2 regions of the Caballeronia sp. ATUFL_F1_KS39 genome follow, and region 2 is predicted to be linked to the other one. Evidence: predicted binding sites of a transcription regulator. Region 2 holds the regulator's gene; the other holds the start of a gene.
What was found. Region 2 encodes FliA, which starts transcription of late flagellar genes. Its sites were predicted from a motif close to CTAAAGTTTNNNNNNNNNNNGCCGNTA; they were not measured.
Positions count from the first base shown of each region.

Region 1: the regulator FliA is predicted to act here: its motif matches at 5,474-5,500, upstream of motA (flagellar motor stator protein MotA).

Region 1 is NZ_JALQDZ010000035.1:225,844-233,417, reverse strand. It holds gene NCR93_RS16175 (response regulator transcription factor) at 1-431, opposite strand, end outside; gene NCR93_RS16170 (MFS transporter) at 957-2,249, shown strand; gene NCR93_RS16165 (MFS transporter) at 2,365-3,807, shown strand; gene NCR93_RS16160 (hypothetical protein) at 3,874-4,041, shown strand; gene NCR93_RS16155 (hypothetical protein) at 4,134-4,406, opposite strand; gene NCR93_RS16150 (helix-turn-helix domain-containing protein) at 4,538-5,356, opposite strand; gene motA (flagellar motor stator protein MotA) at 5,595-6,467, shown strand; gene motB (flagellar motor protein MotB) at 6,498-7,478, shown strand; gene NCR93_RS16135 (Nramp family divalent metal transporter) at 7,540-7,574, opposite strand, start outside.
Region 2 is NZ_JALQDZ010000025.1:127,788-135,361, reverse strand. It holds gene NCR93_RS13495 (cytochrome b/b6 domain-containing protein) at 1-233, opposite strand, end outside; gene NCR93_RS13490 (PepSY domain-containing protein) at 244-507, opposite strand; gene NCR93_RS13485 (thiamine pyrophosphate-binding protein) at 586-2,277, opposite strand; gene flhF (flagellar biosynthesis GTPase FlhF) at 2,574-4,346, shown strand; gene NCR93_RS13475 (MinD/ParA family ATP-binding protein) at 4,339-5,256, shown strand; gene NCR93_RS13470 (RNA polymerase sigma factor FliA) at 5,275-6,006, shown strand; gene NCR93_RS13465 (GGDEF domain-containing protein) at 6,013-7,107, opposite strand; gene NCR93_RS13460 (Rieske 2Fe-2S domain-containing protein) at 7,320-7,574, shown strand, end outside.

The DNA of each region.
Region 1 (7,574 bases), on a different contig from region 2:
GTGACGGTTTGCTGGCGTGCGTCGAAACGATACGGCCCGACTTCGAGGCATGCGCTCGACGTCGCGGGATACGCGCGGCGCAAGAGCGCTTCGACGCGTGCGCCGAACTCGCCCGGCCGGATCGGATACACGACGAAATCGTCCGCGCCGGCGGTGAGCGCGCAGACGACGTTGTGTTCGGCGCCGTCCGGCGTCGCGAACATGACCGGCACGCGTTCGCCGAAGCTCGAGCGCACGGATTTCAGCAGATCGAGGCCGCAGAGGCCCGTGGAATTCCAGTCGAGAATCAGCAGATCGACCGTGGAGCGGGACAGCGCCTTCGACAGCACGAGGCCATCGCCGAAAGTCACGCAAGTGTGGCCGAGTCGTTTGACGACATCGCTGATGAGATTTCGATAACTGGGGTCGGTTTGCAAAACGGCGACGCGCATAGTGTCTTACCTGATGAGTCCAAGGGACATGAAGCGGAGGCCGTTTTGCGGCGCCCGCCGGGCGTCTCGTCGCGGGATGAGACGGGGATTTACAAGCTGCGAATTCTGGGCAGCGATGCGACCCTTTCCCATCGGACTCATCCGAATTGTCAACGCATGTGACTGCGTAGCGCCCGGAACGGGCGGCGTCTGATGCGCGCAACCATCTCGAAATTAGAACGGGTTTTCGCTTTTGCGCGCGCTTTCATCCTGTAACATGCCGTGTTTGGCTCAAAAGTTCCCGCTTCCGCCGTTTTACCGAGACGTCGTAGCAAGCTGCGCCGCGACTGTCCGTCGCATCGCGCAGCGCGGATGACGGGCAGCGGCTTTCGAATCCGCGCCCGCTGGCTTCCGGCCCGGATCGTTCGCGTTCCGCGCCCGGGCCTTCGCTTCGCGTCCACCCGGCGCGTTTAGTCACTCCCGCAGGGCAAAGCCTCGTTCTACCGCGCGTCATGCGTGGCTTTTCCACTTACGGGTTCTTTTCCGATGCAGGCAACACCTCTGTCCGACGCCCCGCGCGCGGCCGGCCGTGCGCTCACGCGCGGCGATTACAAGACGCTCACGCTCGCCGCGCTCGGCGGCGCGCTCGAGTTCTACGACTTCATCATCTTCGTGTTCTTCGCGCCGGTCATCGGCCAATTGTTCTTTCCGCCGTCGATTCCTGACTGGCTGCGTCAATTGCAGACTTTCGGCATCTTCGCGGCGGGTTATCTCGCGCGCCCGCTCGGCGGGATCATCATGGCGCACTTCGGCGATCTGCTCGGACGCAAGCGCATGTTCACGCTTTCCGTGCTGCTGATGTCCGTGCCGACGCTCCTGATGGGCCTCCTGCCCACGTACGCGTCGATCGGCCTGATGGCGCCCGTCCTGCTGCTCCTGTTCCGCGTGATGCAGGGCGCGGCGGTCGGCGGCGAAGTGCCGGGCGCGTGGGTGTTCGTGTCGGAGCATGTGCCGGGGCGTCATATCGGCTATGCGTGCGGCACGCTCACGGCCGGCCTGACGGCGGGCATTCTGCTCGGCTCGCTGATCGCCACGGGCATCAACAAGGCGTTCGCGCCGGCCGAAGTCGCCGATTTCGCGTGGCGCCTGCCGTTCCTGCTCGGCGGCATCTTCGGTCTGTGCTCGGTGTATCTGCGTCGCTGGCTGCATGAAACGCCGGTGTTCGCCGAGTTGCAGAAGCGCAAGTCGCTCGCCGCGGAACTTCCGCTCAAGGCCGTGCTGCGCGATCACGGCCGCGCCGTCATCGTGTCGATGCTGCTGACGTGGATGCTTTCCGCCGCGATCGTCGTCGTGATCCTGATGACGCCGACGCTGCTGCAGAAGCAGTTCCACATCGCGCCGGCGACGGTGCTCGTCGCGAACTGCGCGGCGACGCTGTGCCTCACGATCGGCTGCGTGCTGGCGGGCGCGATCGCGGGCCGCATCGGCGCGGGCAAGACGATCTTCGTCGGCGGCGTGGCGCTCGCCGTCACGTACTGGATGATGTTCCAGCAGGTCGCGGCCGATGCCTCCGCGCTTTTGCCGTGGTACGCGCTCGCGGGCTTTTTCGTCGGCGTGATCGGCGCGATTCCGTTCGTGATGGTCAAGTCGTTCCCCGCGGCCGTGCGTTTCTCCGGCATCTCGTTTTCGTACAACGTCGCGTATGCGGTGTTCGGCGGACTCACGCCGATCGTCGTCTCGCTGATGATGAAATCGAGCCCGATGGCGCCCGCGATCTACGTCGGCGCGCTGTGCGCGGTCGGCGGGCTGACGACGTTGTTCATCAAGCAGGCGCGCTGATCCGGCGTTAGCGTTCCACACGCGAAGTGGCGCACCGTTCACGCGGTGCGCCATTTTTCATTGCGCTTTCACGTTTCGGCCCACGCCGAAACATCGGCCGCGCCGCGCGCCTACGATGGCCGGCATGAACTCGAATCTTTCTTCATCCGAAACGCGTCTGTCCGCACGGCAGACGCTCACCGTGACGGCGACCAGCGTCGGCTTCGTCGTCTCGCAACTCGATGTCTCGATCGTGAATGTCGCGCTCGCGAGCATCGGCCACGATCTGGGTGCGAGCGTCGCGAGCCTGCAATGGACCATCGACAGCTACGCGCTCGCCTTCGCCGCGCTCATGCTCTCGGCCGGTTCGCTCGGCGACCGCTTCGGCGCGCGGCGCATGTTCGTCGGCGGACTTGCGCTTTTCGCGCTGGCGTCGCTCGCGTGCGCCTTTTCCGGCGACGCGACGCAACTCATCGCCGCGCGCGCCTTGCAGGGCGTCGGCGCGGCGGCGATGCTGCCGAACTCGCTCGCGCTGCTGAACGCGGCGTGCGGCCACGACCGGCGTCTGCGCGCGCGAGCCGTCGGCTTGTGGACGGCGGCGGGCGCGGTGTCGATCGCGGCGGGGCCGATCGTCGGCGGCGTGCTGATCGCGGCGTTCGGCTGGCGCAGCATTTTCTGGGTCAATCTGCCGATCTGCGCGGCGGGCATCGTCGCGACGCTCGCGTGGATAGAAAACGCGCGACCCAAAGATGCCGGTCATGCGCGCGGCATCGACCTGCCCGGCCAGGCGCTGGCGATCGTCGCGCTCGCCTCGTTCGTCGGCGCGGTGATCGAATTGCGCCCGCTCGGACCGATGCATCCGCTCGTCATCGGCGCTTTGCTGCTCGCGCTGGCGGCGGGCGGCGCGTTCATCGCGATCGAGCGCGAAAGCCGCACGCCGATGCTGCCGCTGTCGCTCTTCGCCGAGCGCACGTTCAGCGCGGCCGTGGCCTTCGGTATCGGCGTGAATCTCACCTACTATGGAATGGTCTTCGTGCTGAGCCTGTATTTGCAGCGCGTGCTCGGTCACACGCCCTTGCAGACCGGTCTCGCGTTCCTGCCGCTGACGGGCGGATTCCTGATCTCGAACCTGGCGAGCGGCCCTGTCGTCGCGCGCTTCGGCTCGCGCGGCCCAATGATCTTCGGCGCGCTGCTCGACGCCGCCGGTTTCGCCGCGCTCGCCTTCGTCGATGCGACGACGCCCACGGCCGCGCTGCTCGTGCCGTTCCTGCTGATTCCATCGGGGATGGGACTCGCGGTCCCGGCGATGACGACCGCGCTGCTCGGCACCGTCGGCCAGCCGCGTGCGGGCACGGCGTCGGCGGTGCTCAACACGGCGCGGCAGGCGGCGGGCGCGATCGGCGTCGCGGCGTTCGGCGCGCTCGCGGCTCATGGCGACGGCGCGGCGAGCGCGCACCAGATCGTCGATGCGGTGCGCTGGTCGGCGGCGATCTCCGTCGCGCTTCTGTTGTGCGCCGCGTTGATCGCGCGTCATGTGAACAATCCGGCGAGCGCGAACGCCGAAGAACGTGTTACTTAGAGACGGACGTCGGGAACGGCCGTTGCAACGCCCAGGTAAAGCCGCGAATCTTTTGAGGACAACACCATGTCGACAATGCCCCGCTCCCCCGAGGAGCCGCTCGAACCGGACCCGGACAAGCTGCTCGATCCCGACGCCGCGCCGAACCCCGAAGATCCGGACATGCCTGACGGCCCGGATTCCGCGACGCCGATGGTGCCCGCCGATCCGAAAAACGGCGAACCGCGCATGTAGAACGCCGGGCGGCCATCGCGCGCATAAAGCAATGCCCGCGCGGCCTTGAAAGCGGCGCGGGCATTCTTACTGATGCTCGTGGACGAAGAGCGTTACAGGCTAGTGGTCTGCACCGCGCCGGTTTCCAGCGCACGCTCGATGAGCGCTTCCTGCTGCGCCTTGCGAACGGCATCGGCGACGAGCGTATCGGGCGCTTCCACTTCGGCCTTGATCGCGCCGATGATGCCGTCCGCTTCGACGATCACGAGCGATTCCGCCGAATCCGCACGGCTGATGATGACGCGCAGCGGCCCGCCGCCCTCCGCGATGCTGGCGCAAAACTGCATCGTTTGCCCGCCGATCACTTGTTCGAATGTTTGAATCATCGCTGCCTTCCGCGTTGGTTGGACAAAAGCTGACACAGGCCGCGCGCCATGCGACGCGCAGCCTGCTTTCTCATTGATCCGCGCATGTCGACTAGGTTCAATTCTGTAAGCATGCGCGGCGCGACGCAAGCTCAACGTCTTGCGTCGGCGAGTTCGCGAAGGATGGCGGCGGTCGAATCGTCGGCGGGAAAGAAGGCTTCGATCGCAAGCTCCGACAACGTGATGTCGACGGGCGTGCCGAAAACCGTCGTCGTGCTCAAGAACGACAGCACGCCGTGCTGCGTGCGCAAACGCAAGGGCACGACGACGGGATCGGTCTCGCCGCGCGGCTCGTGGGTCGCGTGACGCGGCGCGGGATACGCCTCCAGTTCGGCCAAGAGCGCGACGAGCGTCGCATCGCCGGACACGTCGATTTGCCGGCGCAGGCGCGCGAGCAGATGCGCGCGCCACTCGTGCCAGTTGTCGATGGCATCGGCGAGACCTTGCGGATGCATCGACAGCCGCAGCACGTTGACCGGCGGCACGAGCAATTGCGCATCCGCCGATGCGACGAGCGGCGCGAAAGCCGCGTTGGCCGCGATCATCGTCCAATGACGATCGACCGCGAGCGCGGGATACGGCTCATGCCCTTTGAGCACGAGATCGACAGCACGCCTGGCAGCGGAAAGTTGCGGATCGGCCAGCGCGCGCTCGCGATAAAGCGGCGCATAACCGGCCGCGACGAGCAGCGTGTTGCGCTCGCGCAGCGGCACGTCCAGTTGCTCGGCGAGGCGCATCAGCATGTCCCGGCTCGGCAGCGAGCGGCCCGATTCGACGAAGCTCAGGTGACGCGTGGACACGTCCGCAACGCCTGCGAGATCGAGCTGGCTCATGCGCCTGCGCTGACGCCATTCGCGCAATAGCGCGCCGACGTCCGATCGAACGGCCGGATGTACGAGGGTCGAGTTCATGCGACCGATGTTAGACGAAACATGATCACGCGATCCATTACCTGCGAAGTAAGCGGCGCCACGAACGTAACATTTACGCCGCAAACATTTGCGAAGAAAAACTTGCGCGCGACACCCTAAATCTCCGGCACTTTCGCGCCGATAAGTCCAACAACAAGCGAACAATGCGTCGCGAGCCGTGCGCGTCTCAATCCCGAGCACGCACGGCCCGCGGCGCCCGGACTTTTGCGGAGAAATCATGTTTGTCATCATCGGATGGTTGTTGGTCATCGGCTCGGTGATCGGAAGCTTCGTCGGCGTCGGCGGCCACCTCGCGGCCCTCGTGCAACCGTTCGAGCTGCTGTGTATTTTCGGCGCGGCGATCGGCGCGTTCGTCGTGTCGAATCCGACCGCGACGCTCAAGAAAACGTTGCAATCGATTCCGAAGGCGTTCAAGGGCGGCGGCTACACGAAAGAGAAATATCTCGCGCTGATCGCATTGCTCTACGAACTGCTTCAGAAGGCGCGCAAGGAAGGCATGATGGCGCTCGAAGCCGATGTCGATGCGCCCGAGTCCAGCCCGGTCTTTCAGAAGTACGAGCACGTCATGGCCGATCATCATCTGCTCGACTTCATCGTCGACTATCTGCGCATGATGTCTGCGGGCAATGTCAACGCGCTCGAAATGCAGGATCTGATGGACGAAGAGCTCGACACGCACCACACCGAAAGCTCGATCGCCGCGAACGCCATTCAGAAAATGGCCGATGGCCTGCCTGCATTCGGTATCGTCGCCGCGGTGATGGGCGTCGTGCACACGATGGGCTCGGTCGGCGCCGCGCCCGCCGTGCTCGGCGAGATGATCGCGGGTGCGCTCGTCGGCACGTTCCTCGGCATTCTGCTGGCGTACGGCTTCATCGGCCCGCTCGCGGACCTGCTCAACGCGAAGGGCGCGGCCGAAGCGAAGCCGTTCCAGTGCGTGAAGTCCGTGCTGCTCGCATCGATGAACGGTTATGCGCCGACGATCGCGGTCGAGTTCGGCCGCAAGGTGCTCTTCACCGCCGATCGTCCGAGCTTCAAGGAACTCGACGACGCGGTTCGTGCCACCAAGATGCCGAAGGCGGCTTCGTGATGACATCGGGTACGCAAAGGACCAACGCACATGGCTGAGAAACCGTCACGCGATCCGCTGCAGTCCGTGCTTGCGCCGACTGTCGTCGTCAAGCGCAAGAAGAAGGCGCACGGACACGGCCATCATGGCGGCGCATGGAAGATCGCCTACGCCGACTTCGTCACCGCGATGATGGCGTTCTTTCTGTTGATGTGGCTGCTCGGATCGACATCGAAGTACGACAAGGAAGGCATCGAGCAATACTTCAATACGCCGCTTTCCGCATTGTTCGGCAACGATGGCGGCGCGTCGGCGCATACGAGCGTCATCGCGGGCGGCGGCAGGGATCTGTCGAGCACGCGTCCGGGTGAAGGCAACAAGACCCAGACGCAACCGGTGCCGCAATCGATCGCGCGCGCTGCCGTTGCGATGGACGACTTGCGCAAGCTGCAGCAGCTCAAGCAGAAGCTGATGGCGCTCATCGAGCAGACGCCTGCGCTGCGCGCGTATAAGGACCAGATTCGCATCGCGATCACGAGTGAAGGCTTGCGTATCGAGATCGTCGATTCGCTCAAGCGGCCGATGTTCGCATCGGGCAGTTCGAGACTCGAAAGCTATGTGACGACGATTCTGACGAACATCGGCGCATCGCTGAACGATGTCGATAACCGCGTGTCGATCGCGGGGCATACGGATGCGGTGCCCTATTCCGGCGGTCAGGCGGGCTATTCGAACTGGGAGCTTTCGAGCGAGCGGGCGAATGCCGCGCGGCGCGCGCTCGTCGCGGGCGGCATGAAGGAAAGCAAGGTGCTGCAAGTGCGCGGACTGTCCGACGTGCTGCCGCTCAACAAGGATGTCGTCGACGAGCCGACGAATCGGCGGATCAGTATTCTCGTGCTGAACAAGGCCGCGGAACAGGCGTTCTTCCGCGATGGCGGCAGAACCACGGTCGATGAAACGCGGCCTGTCGAAGCGGCGCTTCCCGCGCCGGTCTCGGTCAAGTCGGATGCGCCGGCGGCGGTGGTGAAGTAGACAGCGCTCGCGGCTTGACGAAGCGCCATGCACATCGAATCGTGCATGGCGCTTTTTCATTTCAGCCGAGCCACTCCGCGACCGTCTGCACCACGA
Region 2 (7,574 bases):
GCCCTGGCAAGCGACCTCAGATAGTCGACGAGATGCGAGCGCGTCGGCCACCACGCCGAAAACCGCGCATGACGCGAGCCGACGAAACCCCAAACGATACGCGCAACGACAAGCCCGGCCGCGACATACCCGAGCACGCGATGCGTGGAATCCGTCGGTCCGAACAGATTCCACAAGACGATGCCCGCGACGGCCCAATGCGTCAGCCGGACGAAGCCGTCCCAGACTTTCACGGCGCGAGCGTCACTCGACTTCCGACTTCACGACCGCCAGCGTCTTCGTGTCGTAATAGATCTCTACCTTCTTGCCGTTCTTGTCGTGACCGTAGATTTCGTAGCAGTTGCCATCGACCTTGAACTTGCGGATCTTGTAGCCTTGCGCTTCAAGCTGCGCCTTGGCATCCGATTCCTTCATCCATTCGCTCTTCGGATGCGCCGTGCAATCCGCCTTCGCGAATGCCGCACCCGAAAAGCCCAACGCCAACGACAAAGCCAGAACCTTAAGCATCGCTAACTCCCGGTGTTTTCGAACTGGCTACTCTACTGCCACCGGAAGCGCGCTGCAAGCAGCTTGAAAGTTTGTCCGCTAGCGCTTGCCTTGCTGGCGAATTTGTTCGAGTGTCGCGCCCGGCGTGCTCTGGTCCCGCGGAATGCGAATCTCGATCACCGCGGGCAAGCCGGATTCCCGCGCGCGCTCGAACGCGGGCATGAACTGCTCCGTCGATTCGACCAGCTCGCCATGCGCGCCGAACGCGCGCGCATACGCCGCGAAATCCGGATTCGTGAGCTCCGTCCCGTGCACGCGATTCGGATAATGCCGCTCCTGATGCATGCGGATCGTGCCGTACTGCGCGTTGTTCACGACGATGAAAATCACCGGCAGCCGATACTGCATCGCCGTCGCGAGTTCGTTGCTCGACATCATGAAGCAGCCGTCGCCCGCAAACGCGATCACCGTGCGGTCCGGATACAGCGACTTCGCGGCGATCGCGGCGGGCACGCCGTAGCCCATCGCACCGCTCGTCGGCGCGCACTGCGACCGGAAATGCCGATACGAATAATGCCGATGCAGCCACGTCGCGTAATTGCCCGCGCCGTTCGTCAGGATCGAATCGGCGGGAATCGTCTCGGCGAGCTGACGCATGATTTCGCCGAGCTGCACATCGCCCAACATCGGGCGCGGCTTGCGCCACTCGAGATACGCGGCGTGCGCGGCTTCGGCGCTGCCATCCCATGCAACGCTGGCGGGCGCTTCCAGCGAAGCCAGAAGAGACGCGATCTCCGGCATGCCCGACACGATGGGCAATTCCGCGCTATACACGCGCCCGAGTTCCTCCGCGCCCTGATGCACGTGGATGAGCGTCTGCTTCGTCTTCGGGATATCGAGCAGCGTGTAGCCGCCCGTCGTCGATTCGCCCATGCGCGGGCCGAGCACGAAGAGCACGTCGGCATCGCGCACGCGCGCGGCGAGCGCCGGATTGATCCCGAGGCCGACATCGCCCGCGTAGTTCGGATGGTCGTTGGAGAGCGTGTCCTGAAAGCGGAACGCGCAGCCGACCGGCAGTTTCCACGCTTCCACGAAGCGCGCGAAGTCCTGCGTCGCCTCGGCGGTCCAGCCGCTTCCGCCCGCGATCACGAACGGCTTCTTCGCGTTCGCGAGCAGTTCGCGCAGGCGCTCCATCTGCGCCTTCGACGGCGACGCCGCCACGCGCTGATATCGCGGCGCGGGCGGCACGGCATCGACGGTTTCGGTCAGCATGTCTTCCGGCAGCGCGAGCACGACCGGACCCGGACGGCCGGACATCGCCGTGTGAAACGCGTGGCTCATGTATTCAGGCACGCGGCGCGGATCGTCGATCTGCGCGACCCACTTCGCCATCTGCCCGAACATCCGCCGATAGTCGATTTCCTGAAACGCCTCGCGATCCATGTGATCGCGAGCGCATTGGCCGATGAGCAGGATCATCGGCGTCGAGTCCTGAAACGCGGTGTGCACGCCGATCGACGCGTGCGTCGCGCCCGGCCCGCGCGTCACGATCGCGACGCCCGGCTTGCCGGTGAGCTTGCCGACCGCCTCGGCCATGTTCGCCGCGCCCGCCTCGTGGCGGCAGACGATCGTCTGAATCTGCTCGGTCTCGTCGTGCAGGGAATCGAGCACGGCGAGAAAGCTCTCGCCGGGCACGCAGAACACGCGCTCGACGCCGTGATGGACGAGCGCATCGACGAGCATTCGCGCGCCGGTGGTTTGATCCTGTGAGGAAGGGACAGCGGACGTCATGCGAAGAAGTCTCCTTTGATTGTCCGGCGCGGCTTCGATGCGCGCGGAGCCTAAAGCTTACGCCGCCGCGCCCGCGCGCGGAAACGGGCGAAGCGGAATCTTTTTCCGGGCAAACGCCCGCCCTTGCGATGCACGGCGCGCTTCCATCAGCCGAAATACCCCTTTTTCTCACCCCTTATCCAGCGATGGACAAAGACTCAAGTTCGCAATAATGGCTTCACTGAAAAGCGGACACGCCAACGAGCCAAGTGGGTCCGCTTGCTAAAGATCGCAGTTTCACCTCATCGGGGGCAAGTTTGAACATTCGTAAATTCATCGGCGCGAACAGCCGCGACGCACTGCGCCAGGTTCGTGAAGCGCTCGGCCCCGATGCCATCGTGTTGTCCAATCGCACGCTCGATGACGGCTCGGTCGAGATCGTCGGCGTCGCGGACAGCGACATCGCGTCGATCTCGCCCGCCGCGAAGGAACAGGCAGCACGTTCGGCGGGCACGTCGCGCGCCGCGCTGGCCGCCGCTGCAGCCGCGATGCCGGCGAAGCAGCCGGCCGCGAATCCGTACGCGAGCGGCGATGTGTTCTCGTCCGTCTTCGGCGCGAACACCGATGCGGACGATGAATTTCACGCCGAGCCGGAAGCTGGCGCAGAAGACGACACGCCGCCGACGATGGCCGATTCCAATCCGTGGCTGATCGAGCATGCGAAGCGCATCGCGCAGCAGGCGTCGATGCCGTCGAACCGTCCGCTGACCGCGTCGGCTGCGATCGCACGCGGCATGGGCGTGCCGGTCCCGGTGACTGCGCAAGAGACGCGCGTCGAAAAGACGGCGGACTCGGCCCGCTACGCCATGCGTCAGCAAACGAAGCGCGCGGAAGCCGCCGTCGAGCCGAAGGTCCAAACGCCCGACTGGGCACGCGAAGCCGCGCAAATCGCCGCGCGCCGCGCCGCGCAGAAGATCAACGCGAGCGCGCCGCACGCCGAAGCAGCCGAGGCGAACGCCGCGCCGGCATCGAAGGAACACGCATTCGATGGCTTGCCCGCGAACGCGGCGGCCGTCGTCACCGAAGCGATCCGCACGCGCATGGAGCAGGTCGTCAACGAAACGGTGATGAACGAGCTTTCGTCGATGCGCTCGATGATGGAAGAGCACTTCTCCGGTCTCATGTGGGGCGAGCGCCAGCGCCGCAACCCGACGGGCGGCGCGCTCACGAAGCGTTTGTTCGCCGCCGGTTTCTCGGCGCAGCTCGTCCGCATGATGGTGGACAACATGCCGGAACTCGAGAGCGTCGAAGGCGCGCTCGAGTGGGTGCAGCAGGTGCTCGAATCGAACATTCCGGTGATGGACAGCGAAGACGCGCTGATGGAACGCGGCGGCGTGTTCGCACTGATGGGCCCGACTGGCGTCGGCAAGACGACCACGACGGCCAAGCTCGCCGCGCGCTGCGTGATGCGCTTCGGCGCAAGCAAGGTCGCGCTGCTCACGACCGACAGCTACCGTATCGGCGCGCACGAGCAACTGCGCATTTTCGGCAAGATTCTCGGTGTGTCGGTTCACGCGGTGAAAGACGGCGCGGACCTGCAACTCGCGCTTTCGGAACTCCGCAACAAACATATCGTGCTGATCGACACGATCGGCATGAGCCAGCGCGATCGCATGGTCTCGGATCAGATCGCGATGCTGTGCGGCGCGGGTCATCCGGTGCAGCGCATCCTGCTGCTCAACGCGACGAGCCACGGCGACACGCTCAACGAAGTCGTGCAGGCCTACAAGAGCGCGGCGGACCAGCCGCCGCTCGCGGGCTGCATCCTGACCAAGCTCGACGAAGCGACGAATCTCGGCGGCGTGCTCGATACGGTCATCCGCTACAAGCTGCCGGTGCATTACGTGTCGACCGGTCAGAAAGTGCCGGAGAACCTGTACGTCGCGACCAAGCGGTTTCTCATCAAGAGCGCGTTCTGCATCCCGCGCGACAACTCGCCCTTCGTGCCGCAAGACGAAGAAACGCCTGCGCTGCTGTCCGCGTTGTCCGCGCGCGCCACGACCGAACTGCATGAGGTGCACTTTGGATAAGTTCGTGCTCGACCAGGCGGAAGGCCTGCGACGGCTCCTTACGCGCGCCGGTTCGCGCGTGGTGGCGGTCGCGGGCGGACCGGCGGGCATCGGATGCACGTCGGCGGTGGTGAATCTCGGCGCGGCGCTTTCCATCCACGGCAAGGACGTGCTCGTGATCGACGAGCACCGCAACGCGGGATCGGTGAGCCGTCTCGTGGGCACCGAAGACGCGGGCGCGCTCGCCTCGGTGATGTCGGGCCGGCGCATGCTCGGCGATGCCGTCGAGCGCACGCCGTTCGGCTTCTCGCTGATGGCCGCGCCGCGCGACGAACGCATCGTTCACGATGCCGCGCAATGCCGCGCGCTGCTCGACGGTCCGGCGGACATCGTGCTGATCGATGCGCAACTCGATCGCCACGGCGCGCTGTCGACGCTCGCGGCGCAGGCGCATGACTTTCTTATTGTGACGCGGGTAGCCGCGTCGGCGATCACCGAGGCGTATGCGTGCATGAAACGACTGCACTACGCCCATGCGATCGGCCAGTTCCGCGTGCTCGTCAATCACGTGCAGAACCCGGCCGACGCGGCGGTCGCGTTCGACAACCTGTCGGGCGTCGCGAGCCGGTATCTGGCCGTGTCGCTCGTGCAGGCGGGATATGTGTCCGAGGATGCGCGCGTCGCTCGGGCGATGGAACTCTCACGCTGCGCAGTCGAAGCGTTCCCGGCCACGGCCGCGGCGCGCGACTACCGCGCAATCGCGGCGGAGCTCCTGCACTGGCCGATGCGCCCCGCGCCTTATATGCGCGATGCGGGCGGCCAGGCCGACGCGCGAAATCCGGTTAGCGACTCTGTACAGGGCGCGCGGGAGGCGTCGCATCGTGCGGCTGCGCTTCACGACTTTGCATTGAGCAGCACGGCGTCGATGTGATCAAGATAGGTGACCAAGATGTATAACGCCCAAGGCAAACTCTCACAGTCGGAAGTGCTGACGAAATACGCACCGCTCGTTCGACGGCTGGGGCTTCAACTCGTCGCCAAGATGCCGGCGAGCGTCGATCTCGACGATCTCATTCAGGCCGGCATGATCGGCCTGCTGGACGCGGCGAGCCGCTACAAGGAAGATCAGGGCGCGCAGTTCGAAACATATGCGAGCCAGCGCATCCGCGGCGCGATGCTGGATGAGCTCCGCGCGAACGACTGGCTGCCGCGCAGCATGCGCAAGACGTCGCGCGAAGTGGAATCGGCGGTGCACAAGGTCGAGCAGAACCTCGGCCGCGCGGCGAGCGAGCAGGAAATCGCCGAGCACATGAAGATGCCGCTCGACGAATATCAGTCGATGCTTCAGGACTTGCACGGCAGCCAGCTGATCTATTACGAAGACTTCGATCGCTCCGCCGACGACGAGCCGTTCCTCGACCGCTATTGCGTCGATCGTTCGGATCCGCTGTCCGCGCTGCTCGACGACAGCCTTCGCGGCGCGCTGATCGAAGCCATCGACAAGCTGCCCGAGCGCGAGAAGCTCCTGATGAGCCTCTATTACGAACGCGGCCTGAACCTGCGCGAAATCGGCGCGGTGATGGAAGTGAGCGAGTCGCGCGTGTGTCAGTTGCACAGCCAAGCGGTCGCGCGTCTGCGCACGAAGCTGCGCGAGCAGGCGTGGACGAGCGTCGAGGCCTGACGTTCCCTAGCTGATCTCGAAGTCCCGCGTCTCGGCGAAGACCGTTTTCCCTTCGCCGAGACTTTTCGCGCGGTACATCGCGCGGTCGGCGGCGCGCAGCACGGCGGTCATGCCGGTTTGATGCGCGGACGCCGCGCTCGAAAGCAGGCATGCGCCGATGCTCGCCGATACCGACACCGGCCGCTCCTGCACCGACGTAATTTCGCCGAGCGCCGAATGGATGTTGTCGGCCACCGACAACACGGCGTCGCGGTCGCGCATCTGATGCGCGAGCACGACGAACTCGTCGCCGCCCAGACGCGCGATGGTGTCCGACTTGCGCATGCGCTTCGCGAGCGAGTCCGCGAAGGCTTGCAGCAGCAGATCGCCGACGGCGTGACCGTAGGTATCGTTCACTTCCTTGAAGCCGTCGAGATCGATCAGAAGGAGCGCGGTGGCGTGATCGCCATTGGCTTCGGGCGCGTTCATCGCGCGATCGACGACTCTTTCCAGCGCGTACCGGTTCGACAGACCCGTGAGCGGATCGGTCGATGCCTGACGCGCTAGATCGCGATTCGCGTTGCCGAGCCGATCGACGAGCACGCTCAGATACACCGATGCGCCGAGTACGCTCAGCGCGAGCCCGATCGCGGCGGGAAGATTCTCGTGCCACCACGGCTGCCAGACGGCCATCGCCGTGACGATGATGAGCGCCGTCGCGCACGATACGGCGAGCGTGCGCTTGCCGTATCGGCATCCCGAACCGATCAGAAACCAGAACATCACCCAGAGAAGCGGCAGCGCCGTTGCGCCGCCCGCGGCGAGCGCGAGCCCGAGGATCGTCTGATCGGCGATGGTCGTGACGGTCAGGCGCGCAACAGAAGGCGCGCTCATGCGGCTGACGATCAGAAGCGTGATCGCCCCATAAGACACATAGAGCGCGACGAGGCGCGTGGTCAGGAAGGCATCGTGTGAAGGGCGGAGCCACGCGAAAACGCCGTAAGCCAGAAGAACCACCGCTCCCATCCAGACCCGCAGCGTGGCCTGCTCGCGTTCCGGATTCCGGTGTTCGGACCATGCGAAGGCATAAGTCCGGCGTGCCGGTTGATGCGCCTGCTCCATACTGAACCCCTGGATGGTGATTTCTTTCTTTTATCTTGCTGCCAAGTACTGCGGCCCCGTCGCATGGCATCGGCTGAATGGAGTGGTATCGAGTTGCACCGAGCGAGCGATCCGCTATTTTGCAACGTTTTGCGAAGACGCTGTGTTTCGTGTAAGAACAGCTTAAGAACGTCCATTTCTCATTCACGGCGATGCGCGACGAATCCATTTCTTTGGCTGCCGAATGGCTGCCCGTTTGCAATAGCGAAGACGTACCGGAAGGCGGCGCGCGCGGATTCATCGTGGCCGATGAGCGGATCGTCGTGTGGCGGGACAGCATCGGCGCGGCGCATGCGTGGCGCGATTACTGTCCGCATCGGGGCGCGCAGTTGTCGCTCGGGCATGTGATGCGCGATCAGATCGTGTGTCCGTATCACGGCTGGAGTTACGACATCGAAGGACAGTGTTTGCGGATTCCGTCGAATCCT